Regions from separate parts of the Rhizobium sp. 862_C5_N1_2 genome, predicted to be linked through region 2. Evidence: predicted binding sites of a transcription regulator. Region 2 holds the regulator's gene; the other holds the start of a gene.
What was found. The regulator HrcA, encoded in region 2, represses chaperone genes, less so after heat shock. The targets are predictions, from matches to a motif close to GTTAGCACTCNCNNNNNGNGAGTGCTAAC.
Positions count from the first base shown of each region.

Region 1: ACD590_RS29060 (co-chaperone GroES) is a predicted target of HrcA. The motif match lies at 3,981-4,009, and genes of this name have one in related genera.

Region 1 is NZ_JBPWPT010000002.1:1,012,978-1,021,201, forward strand. It holds gene ACD590_RS29040 (SDR family NAD(P)-dependent oxidoreductase) at 1-706, shown strand, start outside; gene ACD590_RS29045 (SDR family oxidoreductase) at 699-1,448, shown strand; gene ACD590_RS29050 (hypothetical protein) at 1,429-1,686, opposite strand; gene groL (chaperonin GroEL) at 1,741-3,369, opposite strand; gene ACD590_RS29060 (co-chaperone GroES) at 3,520-3,834, opposite strand; gene ACD590_RS29065 (hypothetical protein) at 4,185-4,475, shown strand; gene ACD590_RS29070 (hypothetical protein) at 4,584-4,940, shown strand; gene ACD590_RS29075 (DUF2934 domain-containing protein) at 4,987-5,313, shown strand; gene ACD590_RS29080 (HD domain-containing protein) at 5,319-5,738, shown strand; gene ACD590_RS29085 (hypothetical protein) at 5,887-6,156, opposite strand; gene ACD590_RS29090 (hypothetical protein) at 6,201-6,464, opposite strand; gene ACD590_RS29095 (HIT family protein) at 6,714-7,220, shown strand; gene ACD590_RS29100 (DUF2264 domain-containing protein) at 7,268-8,224, opposite strand, start outside.
Region 2 is NZ_JBPWPT010000001.1:1,583-9,806, reverse strand. It holds gene ACD590_RS00055 (DUF1150 family protein) at 13-270, opposite strand; gene ACD590_RS00050 (Hsp20 family protein) at 318-743, opposite strand; gene ACD590_RS00045 (nucleoside hydrolase) at 1,022-1,966, shown strand; gene grpE (nucleotide exchange factor GrpE) at 2,008-2,640, opposite strand; gene hrcA (heat-inducible transcriptional repressor HrcA) at 2,752-3,840, opposite strand; gene rph (ribonuclease PH) at 3,969-4,688, shown strand; gene ACD590_RS00025 (VOC family protein) at 4,685-5,110, shown strand; gene rdgB (RdgB/HAM1 family non-canonical purine NTP pyrophosphatase) at 5,111-5,755, shown strand; gene hemW (radical SAM family heme chaperone HemW) at 5,765-6,967, shown strand; gene ACD590_RS00010 (saccharopine dehydrogenase family protein) at 7,108-8,220, opposite strand.

The DNA of each region.
Region 1 (8,224 bases), on a different contig from region 2:
CGGATTGACGACGGCCAAGCTGATGATCTCGCATGGGGCGACCAGGATTGGGCTCATCGATCGCAATGAGCAGCTGCTCGACGTCTCGGCCGCGGCGCTTCGCGCTCTCGGCGCCGAGGTGGCAACGGCGGTTGCCGACATTTCCCGGGCGGAAACGGCTCATCGCGGGTTCAATGAGATCGCCGGCAAGCTCGGTCGGATCCACGTGCTCGTCAACAGCGCCGCCATCTATCCGAGACGCCCTATTCTCGAGATCACCGACGAGGAATGGGACCTCGAAAATGCGATCAACGTGAAGGGTACCTATCATATGATGGTGGCCGCCGTTCTTCATATGCGCCAGCACGTGAACGCGCCTGCGGTTACCGGGCGGATTGTCAACGTGACCTCGGTCGATGCTTTCAAGGCTCATCCCCAGAATGCGCATTACGCCGCAACCAAGGCGGCTGTCGTCAGTCTGACGAAATCCTTTGCCCAGGAATGCGCCAAGGACCAGATCCTTGTCAATTCCGTCGCTCCTGCCGGTTTTGCGACGGATCGCGCTCGGGAGCTGGGATTTCTTCCGGAGCTGGCCAAGGCCAGCGCGCTTGGCCGCGCGGCCGAGCCGGTCGAAATGGCGGAGTGGATCGTCATGATGGCATCGAGCCGCAACACCTATGCCACCGGCGAAAATGTCGTCGTCAGCGGAGGCTATATCTATGTCTGAGCCGCTGCCCTATCAGGTCGCCCTTGTCACCGGTGCGACGAGCGGCATCGGTCGCGCCACCGTCGGCAAACTACGCGAGATGGGGCTGACGGTTTATGCCGTTGGCCGAAACGCAGAGGCGCTCGAGGAACTGGCGCGAGAAAGCGGGGCGAAGCCGGTCCGTGCCGATGTGCGCGATACCGCCGAAATCGTCAAGCAGCTTCACGGAACAGACGTCGACATCCTGGTCAACAATGCCGGCATTCTCTCGACACGGGCGACATTAAGCGAGATCGAACCGTCCGAGATCGATGCCATGATCGACATCAATCTCAAAGCCCCGATGCATCTGACCCGCGCATTCCTGCCTGCTATGGTTGAGCGAAAGCGCGGCCACCTGATCTATATCGGTTCGAGCGGCGGCCAGGCACCCTATCCGAACATGGCGGCCTACGGCCCGTCGAAGGCCGGGCTCAGCCTGTTTTGCGACAATCTGCGCTGCGACCTGCTCGGGACCTCGGTTCGAGTGACCGAGGTGGTGCCGGGCCGTGTTCAGACGGAGCTTTATCGCACCGCAATAGCGGGCAACCAGGCGCGGACGCTGCTTTATGACGGCTATCGTCCGATCCAGCCTTCCCACATCGCCTCGATTATCTCCAACGCCATCGAGCTTCCCGTCTTCGTCGACGTCGCCAGGATAGAGGTCTTCCCGACGGACCAGGCGACGGGCGGCGGCAGCATGGTCAAATTCCCGGAGCAGTAGGCGGGTGCTCGCTCGCTTCGAAAAGGCCGCGGGCCGCCTCGACCATCGACTGCAGGTGATCGAGGTCGCGCACGCCCTGTCGGTAGAGCTCGATGATGATGCTCGCCATTCGTTCGGCTTCGTCGCTGTCCTTTGCCACCTGGTAATCGGCGCTGAGCCTGTCGAAGACGCGCTGGCAGGTTTCAAGATCGCGGGAGTCCAGCGGCACCTGCGATCGGTTTTTGATCGTTTGAACCATCTCTATTCCCTCGGATGAGGCCCGCCCGGCGAGGCCGGCGGGCCGGAAAACGCCTTAGAAGTCCATGCCGGGGCCGGCGGGCATTGGCGGCGGCGCGTCCTTCTTGGGCTTCTCGGCGATCATGGCTTCCGTCGTGACGAGGAGGCCGGCGATGGAGGCCGCATCCTGCAGCGCGGTGCGAACCACCTTGGCCGGATCGATGACGCCCTGTGCATAAAGGTCGCCATATTCGCCCGTCTGAGCGTTCCATCCGTAGGAGAACTCGCTTTTCTCGCGCAGCTTGCCGACAATGACCGAGCCTTCCGCTCCGGCGTTTTCGGCGATCTGGCGAGCCGGCGCCTCGACCGCGCGGCGAACGATGTCGACACCGACGCGCTGGTCACCATTGGCGGTCTTGACGGCGTCGAGCGCCTTGACGGCGCGCAGCAGCGCCACACCGCCGCCCGGCAGAATGCCTTCCTCGACCGCCGCGCGGGTTGCATGAAGCGCGTCGTCGACGCGATCCTTCTTCTCCTTCACTTCGACTTCCGTCGAGCCGCCGACGCGGATGACGGCAACGCCGCCAGCGAGCTTGGCAAGACGTTCCTGCAGCTTCTCGCGGTCGTAGTCGGAGGTGGTTTCTTCGATCTGAGCCTTGATCTGGGCCACACGACCTTCGATGTCCGTCTTGGCGCCCGAACCGTCGACGATTGTGGTGTTCTCCTTCTCGATCGATACCTTCTTGGCACGGCCGAGCATGTCGAGCGTGACGGATTCGAGCTTGATGCCGAGATCTTCGGAGATGACGGTGCCGGCGGTCAGGATGGCGATGTCTTCAAGCATGGCCTTGCGGCGATCGCCGAAGCCGGGCGCCTTGACGGCGGCGATCTTCAGGCCGCCGCGCAGCTTGTTGACGACGAGCGTTGCGAGGGCTTCGCCTTCGACGTCTTCAGCGATGATGAGCAGCGGCTTGCTGGACTGGACGACGGCTTCGAGAACCGGCAGCATCGATTGCAGGTTCGAGAGCTTCTTCTCGTGGATGAGGATATAAGGGTCTTCGAACTCCACCCGCATCTTGTCGGCATTAGTCACGAAGTAGGGGCTGAGATAGCCGCGATCGAACTGCATGCCTTCGACAACTTCGAGTTCGGTTTCGGCGGTCTTGGCTTCTTCGACGGTGATGACGCCATCATTGCCGACCTTTTCCATGGCTTCCGCCAAAAAGCGGCCGATTTCGGCATCGCCATTGGCGGAGATCGTGCCGACCTGGGCAATTTCGGAATTGTTGGAGATCTTGCGGGCGTTGGCCTTCAGTTCCGCGACGATGGCGGCGACCGCAAGATCGATGCCGCGTTTCAGGTCCATCGGGTTCATGCCCGACGTAACCGCCTTGGCGCCCTCCTTGACGATTGCCTGGGCCAGCACCGTTGCGGTGGTGGTGCCGTCGCCGGCAATGTCGCTGGTCTTCGAAGCAACTTCACGGACCATCTGGGCGCCCATGTTTTCGAACTTGTCTTCGAGTTCGATTTCCTTGGCGACCGAAACCCCGTCCTTGGTGATGCGCGGAGCGCCGAAGGACTTCTCGATCACGACGTTACGGCCTTTCGGGCCGAGGGTCGCCTTCACGGCGTTGGCCAGAATGTCGACGCCACGCAGCATCTTCTCGCGGGCTTCGGTGCTGAATTTGATTTCTTTAGCAGCCATGTCCTCACTCCTTCATAGGCAGCCAGAGCAATTCCAGGAAAAGTGCGTAGCGGTTTTTCCGTTCGGAATTGCGTCAGAAATAAAAACTTGGAGCGGTTCTGCGTTTCCAGATGCGCTCCTGCCCTGCATTGACTGATGTCCGCAGGGATCTCATGCGGCCTGCTTCTTTTCGCCCTGGGCTTCGATGATGCCCATCACGTCGCTTTCCTTCATGATCAGCAGGTCTTCGCCGTTGATCTTGATCTCGGTACCGGACCATTTGCCGAATAGGATGCGATCGCCGGGCTTGACGTCGAGCGCCTGTATCTGGCCGGCGTCGTTGCGTGCGCCGGGGCCGACGGCGATGACCTCGCCTTCCTGCGGTTTTTCCTTGGCGGTGTCGGGAATGATGATGCCGCCCTTGGTCTTTTCCTCTGAATCGACCCGGCGGACGAGAATGCGGTCATGAAGCGGTCGGAACGACATGTCTTCCTCCATCGACAAACAATGATGACGTTGTTCCCTAGCCGGACCGGATGACCAATCCGGGCGGGTGCGCAGCGCGCGAGCCGCGAGCCCTGCGAGAATGATTTGGTTCGACGGTTTTGCAATTCAAGAGGGATGGAAGAAAAATTAGCACTCCCTGCCCGTGAGTGCCAACGCCTGACAGGGAACAGAAAATCGGCTCCCGCGTTCGAATGATGAAGGCGATGGCGCCGTACCCGAGGCGAGTTCGAGCTATACTGAACTGAATCCGGATTTTGGCGTTCCCAACTCTTTGGTGATCGAGGCTTAATGAGCTCGAGCAGCGTCCCACGTCTTTTGGAGTGAGTGACATGGAAGAGAAGTCCAATATAATCAAAGACCTCAGTATCGAAGAACGCGAGGAAATCCTCGTCGATATCGCTCGAACGCTGGAGGACACGGCGCGTGAGGCCTATGTCGAAGGCAATACGCATTTTGCCGCACTTTCCAACAACATGGCCGAAGCGATCCGCGTCAATGCCGATGAACTCGCCCGTGACGATCCAGAAAATGCCGAGCTCGTATTTCAGCAGGCAACGGCGATGATCTCGCAATTCGAGGCCGTGCACCCCTATCGGATGGTGAGTATGGCCGTTCATTGATTGCCGCCCGGACGGTGCGGCTCGATCGCCCGCTCAAATCAATCGCAACCCACGCGGAACTCTCACTGCTTGCAAAGGTTATTGGATCACAACATCGAGAGGTGATCCATGATGACTTCCAGATCCAACGTGCCGCCCGAGAGCGGGACAGATGACGCTCGTTCCGCCGATACGGAGCGAGCCGAGACCGATCGCAAGCGAGCATTGGAAAATGCCCGGCGCAACGTGAGTTCGACATCAGATCGCGATAGCGGCACTGAAACCCCAAGCCTGAAGCTTGCGAAAGAATATCTCAGCCTTGGCGGCCACCGTCGGTCCATGATCGACGACAACATCACCGATGTTCGCCAATGGGATGAGGATCCACCCGAGGCCGAGCGGTTCTGGAAGGAACGGGTGGAGACGCTTTCGAAGGGCAAGCGCAAACAGGTGGAGGATTTTCTTCCAACCATCAACACGCCGTGAAAGCGGCTGGGTCCGTTCTTCGGACGAAATGCGCTTGGAGGCGATCATGGCTATAGACAAGCACGAGCAGATCCGTCGCCGTGCCTACGAGATCTGGGAGACTGAGGGCCGCCCGGATGGCGCCGACGAGCGCCATTGGCTTCAAGCCTGCGACGAACTTGCCGGCGAGGATGAGCATGAGACGCTGCAGAACCTGCTCGATGAAGACGATAGGGATGATGCAGCCCTGCTTCAAGGCGCCGGTGAGAGCGGCGATCTCGATCGGCGGCCGGCGAGGCCTGTCCAGGCCGCCGTGGCTCCCGTCCCTGACATCGAGATGACGACGGGCGAAAAGCCTTCTCGATGGAAGATCAGGAAGACCGAGGGACCGTGATCGCCATGCAGCATCTTGATCATGCCATCCAGATTGCTCTTACGGCCCATGAAGGTAAGGCGGACAAAACCGGCCGGCCGTTCTTCGAGCACTGCCAGCGGGTAGCCCTTCTGGTTTCCGGTGACGAGACGCGAACGGTCGCCTATCTTCATGACGTCGTCGAGAAGGGAAGCGGCTGGACGCTCGACAGGCTGAGGGAAGAAGGCTTTCCGCCGGCGATCATCTCGGCGGTGAATGCTCTGACAAGGCGGCCGGACGAGCCGGATGACGACTTCGTCAGACGTGCGGCATCAAACCCGCTGGCCTTGCCCGTCAAACGGGCCGATCTCGAAGATAATCTCCGGCAGGCCGAACAAGCTGACAAGAAAACGGAAAAATACCAGCGCGGCCTGGATCTTCTGCGCGACATCAGGAACGGACAATAGGAGTTCGGACAAATTTGCGCAGTTCGCCTGCAACTGCCACCAAGGTTGGCAATCGGCGCAAGAGCGCACTGCTCGGCTTCCATGTCATGTGCCGAGCGCGACTGCAACCTGGCCTCCGCTTGCAGCGGCGGAGGTCGTTGGCTCTATTTCATGCTTTGTTGGTAAACCACACGGTCGGCGCGCCGAGCACGCCTCCCGTGCGCATCGCCGTCTTCAGCTCGTCCAGCTTGCTGAACGTTTGCGCCGCTTCAAGCGTGGCAAACTCGTGGGTGACGGTAATATCGTTCGGATTGTCGATGGCTCGATAAACGGCTTGCGCCGTCACCCCATTGGCCTTCTGCACCGGCGAAAACGCATCATATATCTTGCGCCAGGCGGCGTAATCGGAGACCTCGTGCCTTACGAATAACGTCGTCATATCATCCTCCCGCGTTGCATTTCCAGGTTTGGTTGAGAGGCGTTTTACGATTGCACGAGGAACACCATGGTCTCGGGCAAGACACCATCATTCGCCATCGCATCGGCCGCTGCCTTGGTCTGCATGAAGGCCATCAACTTTTCCATATCAGCAACGTCCATGACCAAACCAACGCGATTAGACGTTTGAGGGTCTGTAAACGTGCGAATGTTCGTGACGCCAATCGGTTCCAATACCTGCTTGCGGATGGGTGAAGCGAGCCAGTGCTTCGTGTCTTTGACATTGTGATGGACCATTATGGTAGGCATTGCATCCTCCTCTGGCCTTGAAAAATGAAAGGCCAGTACATCACTACGCTTTGCTAAACTTTAGTTCAACAATATTGCGATGAGGGGGTGTTTTGCTATTTCTGCCGAAGATATAAATATAATTATTTGGAGTAATCCGAAAATATTACGGTTGGCCACCGGTTTTGGCGCGTGTTATTTTTCCGGCAATGGCTTTCGCAATAGTTCAGGCGTCCGCGACCGCCGCGCGAGAGACGACGGAGGTTCAGGATGAACGAACGCCGACCATTTGATCTCAGGGCCTATGTGCACGACATCGGAACAAGGTCATGCTTTATCTGCGGATTGGTCAGGAATGACCCCGACTTCTTTCATCATCGCGTTTTTGAAGACGACGAGACGATCATCTTCCTGAGCAAGTATCCCACTCTGCCAGGCTATTGCCTTGTCTGTCCGAGGGAGCACCTCGAGGATCTGGCGCGAGACATGTCGACCGATGAATATCTTCGACTACAGGAGAATGTGCATATTTTGTCTCGCGCGCTCAAAAGCGTGTTCGACGCCGAACGAATTTATGTGCTTTCGCTCGGCAGCCAGCAAGCCAATAGCCACCTGCATTTTCATGTCGTTCCCTTACCCTCTGGTGTGCCTCTTGAAGAGCAGCAATACCACGCGCTGATGGCGGAGTACGGGGTTCTGCAGATACCTGACGATCAAATGGCACAGTTGGCGCAGCGCATTGCCGAAGCATATCGTTCCGAGTTGACCGCCCGATAATCAACCGTCCGGCTCGCGGTTGAAACCCGGAAGCCAGTGCCTCCAAGCTACGTCCCGAGAGCGAATGCCGGCACCCCCGCGCCTTTCTCTCGAAAGAGCCGCTCCACCTCGTCGAGGCGGGGGTTGGCGGGCGGGTTATCGAGCGCATTTGCCCAATTCTCGCGACTGGGAAGCGCCATTGCCGCAGTTGCGAGCACGATGGTTCCGGGGCCGATTTCGCCGCGCAGCTGCGGCAGCAGGGTCTTGGCGTGGATGAGGTTGGTGTTTGGGATCGGGCTCATCGCATGGCCGGCCCTCGGATTGGGCGATAGATCCACGATAGCGCTGACGTCGGTCTGCCCGTACCAGACAGCCCGGCCATCGCTTACATCGGAGCGGTCGGCATTGAAATCCGCGCGTTCGATCGCAAAGCCGCCTTCGATGGTGCTGAGGGCGCGCGGCGTAGCGATGCGGTGTAGGCGGATGTGCCACGGGTTTTCGGGAAGCAGCCAGGTTTCGATGGTGACGTCGTTCCAGGGGCGCCAGCGCGAATAGAGCAGGTCGCCTGTTATCAACGCCTCTTCGAGGGTTTCCCGCATGCGGAAATGGACGCCGTCGTCTGAGAGACCGAGCATGCCGTCGAAGCTTGCGGCGGAGAAATTCCGGTCGTCGGCTTCGATGTTGAAAGCGTAGCGCGTGGAATAGACGAATTTCGAATATTTCTCGTTTGCGCCGAGCATCTTGTCGTGCTGCTGCCCTGAGGAGAGCACAACCACGTTTCCCGGCGTGTGCATGGCGACCATTCCCGCCGGCGTCAAAGCGACCGGCTCCGGAAATTCCGGCTGCGGCGCCTCCTCGGCGGTCCAGAACGGATGATCCCCCGCAAGAGCGAGCGGCAGGAAGAATTTCAGCGCCCAATAGGGTGACGCGGGAGAATTGTAGCTCTCGCTCATGAAGAGGTTCGGATAGCCGTAGCCGACGGAGAGAACGCCGTCGCGCTCGGCAATCGGCATCGCCGACCACCA
Region 2 (8,224 bases):
GCTAACTGACGGTCAGTGCAGGCTGACCGTCTTCAACTCGTCCTCGGCAGCTTTAAAGAAGGTGCTGGAGCGGTTGTCCGTCAAAAGGATCGGCGTGCCGTCGGCGCCGAAGAGTGCCCAGAGATCGACGGTCGGATCGATATCCGGCGCCTCGGGAAAGCACTTGGCGACCTCATCGGTCCGCATTTTTCTGATATAGGCGACCTCGCCGTTGCCGATGTGGGCAAGCTCGGATTTGGTCAAGTGAGACGTGGCTTCTTTCATCAACATTCCTGTTCCTCCGGGAGAAGGGACCAACGGTTCGACAAACCGTTGTGCTACTGTGAGACCGAAATGTTAATTTTCTTGACCATTCTCGCAGGTTCCGGACGAATTAGATCGACGGAGAGCAGGCCGTTCTTCAGGCCGGCGCCGAGCACCTGCATGCCGTCGGCAAGAACGAAGGTGCGCTGGAACTGGCGGGCGGCGATGCCGCGATAGAGATAATCCCGCTCGCCCTGTTCGACCTGGCGGCCGCGGATCAGAAGCTGGTTCTCCTCAATGGAGACATCGAGTTCCTCCTCGCTGAAGCCGGCCACGGCAAGGGTGATGCGCAAACGTTCCGGCGCGCCGCTGTCGGCGCCGATGCGTTCGATATTATAGGGCGGATATCCGTCGCTCGCCTTGGAAATGCGCTCCAGCGTCTTTTCCATGGCATCGAAGCCCAGAAGCAGGGGGCTGGCGAAAGGGGTAATGCGGCTCATCTCTTTTCAAGTCCTTGACGCAAGCGACCATCCCGGACCTCAAACGCAGCATCCGGATGCCGCTAATATGGGGAGAAGAGCCCGGCGCTGCAAGGCGTGGGCGCGACGTGTCGGCGCGCCCTCTCAATTTTGAGGTGGTGGCGGCCCGGCTCTTTCCTTGACAAAGCCTCCGCTGCCTCGCATCAAAACGTGCCCGCGCGGAATGTGCTGATTTGTGACGGGAAGTGAAGAAATCGGTGCATGCCGATAACACGCAGTGCGAGGATGGAACGATCGGAATGGCAAGCGCAAGAAAGATCATCATCGACACGGATCCCGGCCAGGACGACGCGGCCGCCATCATGCTTGCCTTCGGCAGTCCCGATGAGCTGGAGGTTTTGGGGATCACCACGGTCGCCGGCAACGTGCCGCTTTCGTTTACCAGCCGCAATGCGCGCATCGTCTGCGAGCTCTGCGGCCGGACGGAGACGATGGTTTTTGCCGGCGCCGATGCGCCGATCGCCCGCAAGCTGGTAACGGCCGAACATGTGCACGGCAAGACCGGCCTCGACGGTCCGGAACTCAGCGAGCCGACGATGGCGTTGCAGCCCGGCCATGCCGTCGACTTCATCATCGAGACGCTGCGCCGCGAGCCGGAGGGCACGGTAACGCTGTGCACGCTCGGGCCGCTCACCAATATCGGCATGGCCTTCCAGAAGGCGCCCGACATCGTCCCCCGCATCCGCGAGTTGGTGATGATGGGCGGCGGCTTCTTCGAGGGCGGCAACATCACGCCGGCGGCCGAATTCAACATCTATGTCGACCCCGAGGCCGCCGACATCGTCTTCCGCTCAGGCGTTCCGATCGTGATGATGCCGCTTGACGTGACGCATCAATTGCTGACCCGCAAGGACCGGGTGAAACGCATGGCCGAGATCGGCACGGCGCCGGCAAAGGCCATGGTCGAGATGCTGGAATTCTTTGAGCGCTTCGACATCGAGAAATACGGTTCCGACGGCGGGCCGCTACACGACCCGACCGTTGTCGCCTACCTGCTGAAGCCGGAGCTTTTCCAGGGCCGGGACTGCAATGTCGAGATCGAGGTCCAGTCCGAACTCACCATCGGCATGACGGTCGTCGACTGGTGGCATGTGACCGAGCGCAAGCGCAATGCCAGGGTCATGCGCCATGTCGATGCGGACGGCTTCTTCGATCTGCTGATCGAACGCATCGCCCGCATCTGATCCTTTGGTTTTCCTTCTGCACGAGGCAGAAGGAAGGGATATCAGGCGTCCTTCTCGTCGAAGACAGAGTTGGTTTCGGCTTCGGCCGGCTTCGGGCCGCCCTTGGCGACGCCGACCATGGCCGGGCGCAGCACGCGCTCGCCGATGGTGAAGCCTGCCTGCACGACCTGGACGACCGTGTTGTTCGGCACGTCCGGGTTCGGCACCTCGAACATCGCCTGATGGAAATTCGGATCGAACTTCTGGCCAACCGGCTCCAGCTTGCGAACGCCATGGCGCTCGAGAGCCGACAGCATGGCGCGCTCGGTCATCTCGACACCCTCGATCAGCGTGCTCAGGCCGGCATCGGCCGCAGCCTTGGTCTCCGGAGAGATGGCATCAAGCGCGCGGCGCAGATTGTCGGAGACGGCGAGCATGTCGCGCGCGAAACCCGCGACGGAATAGGACTTGGCATCCTTCACCTCGCGCTCGGTGCGGCGGCGCAGATTGTCCATCTCGGCAGCAAGGCGCAGATAGCGGTCGCGTAGTTCGCCGTTTTCGGCTTTCAGAAGCTCGATCGGGTCCGGCTGGGCGGGCTCTTGCTGCGCAGTTTCGTTCTCGACGTAGGCGGCAGCGTCGGCTGCGGCATCGGCCGCAGTTGCGTCAGGTCCGTTTTTCGTCGTGTCATCGGTCATGACGGTCTCCGGTTGGTGTCTTCAGATGCGCCCGATATCGAGGTTTGACCGAAAAAAATCAAGTCTGCGTGACAAAGAAGCGAAAATTCCGCACACTTGATAGCTGCTTCGTCAAAGCTGATTGCGCGAAAGGCGGGAGACGAGTTGGGCTGTATAGTCCACCATTGGCACGATGCGGGAATAATTGAGCCGCGTCGGGCCAATGACGCCGACGGCGCCGACGATGCGATCATCATCATCACGATAGGGCGCGACGATCAGCGACGAGCCGGACAGCGAGAAGAGCTTGTTTTCCGAACCGATGAAGATGCGCACCCCCGAACCGCTTTCGGCGAGATTGAGAATCTCGATCAGGCTGTCCTTCTTCTCGAGATCGTCGAACAGCAGGCGCAGCCGGTCGAGATCCTCGGCGCCGGCCAGGCCCTCGAGCAGGTTGGCGCGGCCGCGGATGATCAGCTGAGCGGGCTTTCCCTCGTCCGGGCTACCAGACCAGACAGCGATGCCGCGCTCGACGAGATCGCGCGACAGGGCATCGAGCTCATGACGGACGTCGTCCTTCAGCCGGCTTAGTTGTTTGCGAAGCTCCGGCAGGGTCTGGCCGGACATGTGGGCATTGAGAAAATTCGCCGCCTCCGTCAGCTGCGAGGAGGTGACGCCCGCCGGCAGCTCGATGATGCGGTTTTCCACCTGATCGTGGTCGCCGACGAGCACGGCGAGCGCCTTTGTCGGCTCGAGCCGGATGAACTCGACATGTTTCAGCACCGGATCGCTTTTCGAGGTGATGACAAGGCCGGCGCCGCGCGAAATGCCGGATAGCATGCGGCTTGCCTCGTTCATCATCGATTCCACGGGGTTGCCGCCGCTTTCGGCCCGCACCTGCCGGTCGATGTTGGCGCGCTCCTCGGCGGAGAGGTCGCCGACCTGCATGAAGGCATCGACGAAGAAGCGCAGGCCGATCTGGGTCGGCAGCCGGCCGGCGCTGACATGCGGCGAATAGATCAGGCCGAGCTCTTCGAGATCGCTCATGACGTTGCGCACCGAGGCCGGCGACAGCGACATCGGCAGCAGCCGGGACAGGTTGCGCGAACCGAGCGGCTCGCCGCTTTCCAGATAACCTTCGACGATGCGACGAAAAATTTCCCTGGAGCGCTCGTCCAGCGCAGCTACGGCATCCGAAACCGACGTCGACCTGATGCCCATGAAGCTTTCGAACCCGCGCTGATGATACTTCCCGAAAAGTAAGTCAAACTCGCACCCGTGGCAAAAGGGAATTTGCAAATGAGCGCCGCCAATCGTAGAAGCGGTCAAATAAACTCCAGGAGATAAGAATGCGGCCTTCAGGCAGAAAAATCGACCAGATGCGCAAGGTCTCGTTCGAGCGCAATTTTTCCAAGCACGCGGAAGGCTCCTGCCTGGTGAAGTTCGGCGATACGCATGTGCTCTGCACGGCGAGCCTCGAAGAAAAGACGCCGCCATGGCTGCGCAATACCGGCAAGGGCTGGGTCACGGCCGAATACGGCATGCTGCCGCGGGCGACCGGCGAACGCATGAAGCGCGAGGCCGCCGCTGGCAAGCAGGGCGGCCGCACCCAGGAAATCCAACGGCTGATCGGCCGGTCGTTGCGTGCCGTCGTCGACCTGCAGGCGCTCGGCGAACGGCAGATCACGCTCGATTGCGACGTCATCCAAGCCGATGGCGGCACGCGGACCGCTTCGATCACCGGCGGCTGGATCGCGCTTTACGACTGCCTGAAATGGATGGAAAGCCGTAACATGATCAAGGTCGACCGGGTCCTGAAGGATCATGTCGCCGCCATCTCCTGCGGCATCTTCGCCAGCCAGCCGGTGATCGATCTCGATTACCTCGAGGACTCCTCGGCCGAGACCGATGCGAACTTCGTCATGACGGGAACCGGCGGGATCGTCGAGATCCAGGGCACGGCCGAAGGCACGCCGTTCAGCGAAGGAGAATTCACCTCGCTGATGCAGCTTGCCAGAAATGGCATCGGCGAACTCGTGGCGTTACAGAAGCAAGCCGTCGAAGGATGAACCCCATGCTGGAAGGCATGTTGGAAACGGCGCTCTATGCGCGGGATCTCGACCAGGCCGAGACGTTCTACGAAGACGTTCTCGGACTTGAAAAGATCGCCCGCGCCGCCAACCGGCATGTCTTCTTCCGCTGCGGGCCAGGCGTTCTCTTGATCTTCAACCCCGAGCAAACGGTGAAGCCGCCGGCGCCTGAAGCACTGCAGGTGCCGCCGCATGGCACGACCGGCGAGGGCCATGCCTGTTTCCGGGTGTCCGGCCGCAATATCGATGCCATGGCCGAACGGCTGACGGCGGCGGGTGTCGCGATCGAATCCGAGGTGCGCTGGCCGAACGGCGGCCGCTCGATCTATTTCCGCGATCCGGCCGGCAACAGCCTGGAATGCGCGGAGGCTAAAATCTGGGGCATCGAACAGGATATCTGAATGCGCAAGCTTGAAACGAAGACCATCGTCGTCGCCAGCCACAATGCCGGCAAGATCCGCGAGATCCAGGAATTGATCGGGCCGCTCGGCTTCACCGCCAAATCGGCCGCCGAGCTGAACTTCGTCGAACCGGATGAGACCGGCACGAGCTTCGAGGAGAACGCGACGATCAAGGCGGTCGCCTCGGCCAATGCCGCCGGCATGCCGGCGCTTTCGGACGATTCCGGGCTGGTGGTCGACGCACTCGGCGGCGATCCTGGTGTCTACACCGCCAATTGGGCGGAGAAGGCCGACGGCACGCGCGATTTCGACATGGCGATGGCCAAGGTGGAAAAGGCGCTGCAGGATGCGGGCGCGACAAAGTCCGAACAGCGCACGGCGCGTTTCATCAGCGTGCTCTGCCTCGCCTGGCCGGATGGGCACACGGAGCTGTTCCGCGGCGAGGTGGAAGGCAGCGTCGTCTGGCCGCCGCGCGGCACCCAGGGCTTCGGCTACGATCCGGTGTTCCAGCCTGAGGGCTACGGCATCACCTTCGGCGAAATGAGCGGCGAGGAAAAACACGGCTGGAATGTCGGCAAGCCGCAAGCGCTGTCGCACCGGGCCCGCGCCTTCAAACTCTTTGTCGAAACCTGCCTGGAGGCATAAGGTCGGTCCGTGGTCAATCTCGACACGCCAAGCATCTCGCGCGACGCGGCCCTGCTGCCCGATACCGGCGAGCCGGGCTTCGGCGTCTATGTGCATTGGCCCTTCTGCGCGGCGAAGTGTCCCTATTGCGACTTCAACAGCCATGTGCGCCACCAGCCGGTGGATCAGGAGCGCTTTACATCAGCCTTCCTGACGGAGATGGCGACGGTCCGATCCATGAGCGGGCCGAAGACGGTGACGAGCATCTTCCTCGGCGGCGGCACCCCCTCGCTGATGAAGCCGGAAACGGTTTCGGCCATTCTCGACGGCATTGCACGGCACTGGCATGTGCCTGCCGGTATCGAGATCACCATGGAGGCCAACCCTTCGAGCGTCGAGGCCGAACGCTTCCGCGGCTATCGGGCGGCCGGCGTCAATCGCGTCTCGCTGGGCGTGCAGGCACTGAATGACCGGGATCTGAAATTCCTCGGCCGGCTGCATGATGTCGCCGACGCGCTGAAGGCGATACGGCTGGCCCGCGACATTTTTCCGCGCATGTCCTTCGACCTGATCTATGCCCGGCCCGGCCAGACGGTCGAGGAATGGGAAAAGGAACTGAAGGAGGCGATCTCCTACGCGGTCGACCATCTTTCGCTCTATCAGCTGACCATCGAGGAAGGCACGCCCTTCTACGGCCTGCACAAGGCCGGCAAGCTGATCGTACCGGACGGCGAGCAATCGGCGCTCCTCTACGAGGCGACGCAGGAGATCACCGCGCGCGAGGGCATGCCGGCCTATGAGGTTTCCAATCATGCCCGGCCGGGGGCTGAAAGCCGGCATAACCTGACCTACTGGCGCTACGGCGATTATGCCGGCATCGGTCCAGGCGCCCATGGCCGGTTGACGCGTGGCCCGGAGAAGCTCGCGACGGCGACCGAGCGCAAGCCGGAAACCTGGCTCGACATGGTCGAGCGTGACGGGCACGGCATTCTCGACGAGGAGCGGCTCGGCTTTGAGGAACAGTCCGACGAGCTGCTGCTGATGGGGCTGCGGCTTAGGGAAGGCGTCGATCTTGCCCGCTGGCAGCAGCTTTCGGGCCGCGACCTCGACCCGAAACGCGAGGAATTCCTGCTCGAACACAAATTCATCGAGCGGATCGGCAATTCACGCCTGCGCTGCACGCCGTCCGGCATGCTGATCCTCGATTCCGTCGTCGCCGATCTCGCCTGCTGACGTCAATACGACGAGCGGAATTGCAGCGCGGCGGCATCGATGTTGTCGCCGCGCCGAAAAGTGTGTCTCAGCGGTGGCTACTGCATAATTCCTTAATTCGAAATCGATTTAAGGATAAAATTATGCAGCAATTCAAAGTGCTACAGCGTCCTTTGCGCGTCTGAAGGGACGCGCGGCGCTGTAGTCGCACCCGCCTTGAAGAGGCTGCCAGTTGGCGTTTTCAGGAACATCTCCAGCGGAATATGCTCCTGGTGCAGGAAGCCGGTTGCCGGCAGCAGGCCGTCGCGGACCATCTCGATGACGGCGACGACGGAGGCTGACGTCGTCCAGGCGATCGCCGTGCGGCGCGCGCCGGCAATCTCGATCGGGTAATAGGCGCGCACGAACTCCTTGCGGCGCAGGCTGCCATTCTCGGTGCCTTCGGCGGCGACATGGACATAGACGACATCGTCTTCAACAGGCGGCTTGGCATTGGTCAGGATCTCGCCGGCGAGCTTGCGCTTGTCGCGCATCAATAGCTCATGGAAGAAGAAGTTCATCAGCTCCATATGGCCGGGATAACGCATGGTCTTGTAATCGAGATTGTCGATCTTGCCGAGCATCGTATCGCACATGGTGCCAAGGCCACCCGACGTCGTGAAGGCTTCGAGCTTGACGCCGCCGACATAGACGGTCTCGTGCCATTCCATAGGCGAGACGAGCTTGCGCACACCGCCCTCGATGACCTCGCAGTCGTTCAGATATTCGTTGACGACGCCTTCGGGCGACCAGTTGAAGGCGTAGCCGAGCAGTCCGGTCGGATGCTGCGGCAGGGCGCCGACGCGCATGCGGATCGAACGGCAGCGATCGAAGCCGTCGGCCAGGCTTGCGCCGACGATGCCGACGAAACCCGGCGCCAGGCCGCATTGCGGCGCCATCAGGCCGCGGGCGGTCTTCGACAGCTCGATGATGAAATTGGTTGTGGGAACGTCTTCGGTCAGATCGAAATAATGGATGCCGGCAAGATGGGCGGCGCGCGCCAGCTCGATGTTCAAATGATAGGGCAGGCAGGAGAGCACAGCCTCGACATTCGAGAGCAGTTCGCCGATCACTTGGGGATCGGAGATATCGCCGGTGCGGCACTTGAAAGGGACGTCGCTCAGCGGCAATTGCGCGTCGACGCCGATGACCTCGAAGCCGCCTTCATGCAAAAGCGTCGCCGCCAGCCGTCCGACCTTGCCCAGGCCGAGAACGGCGATCTTTTCAAAACTCATACAT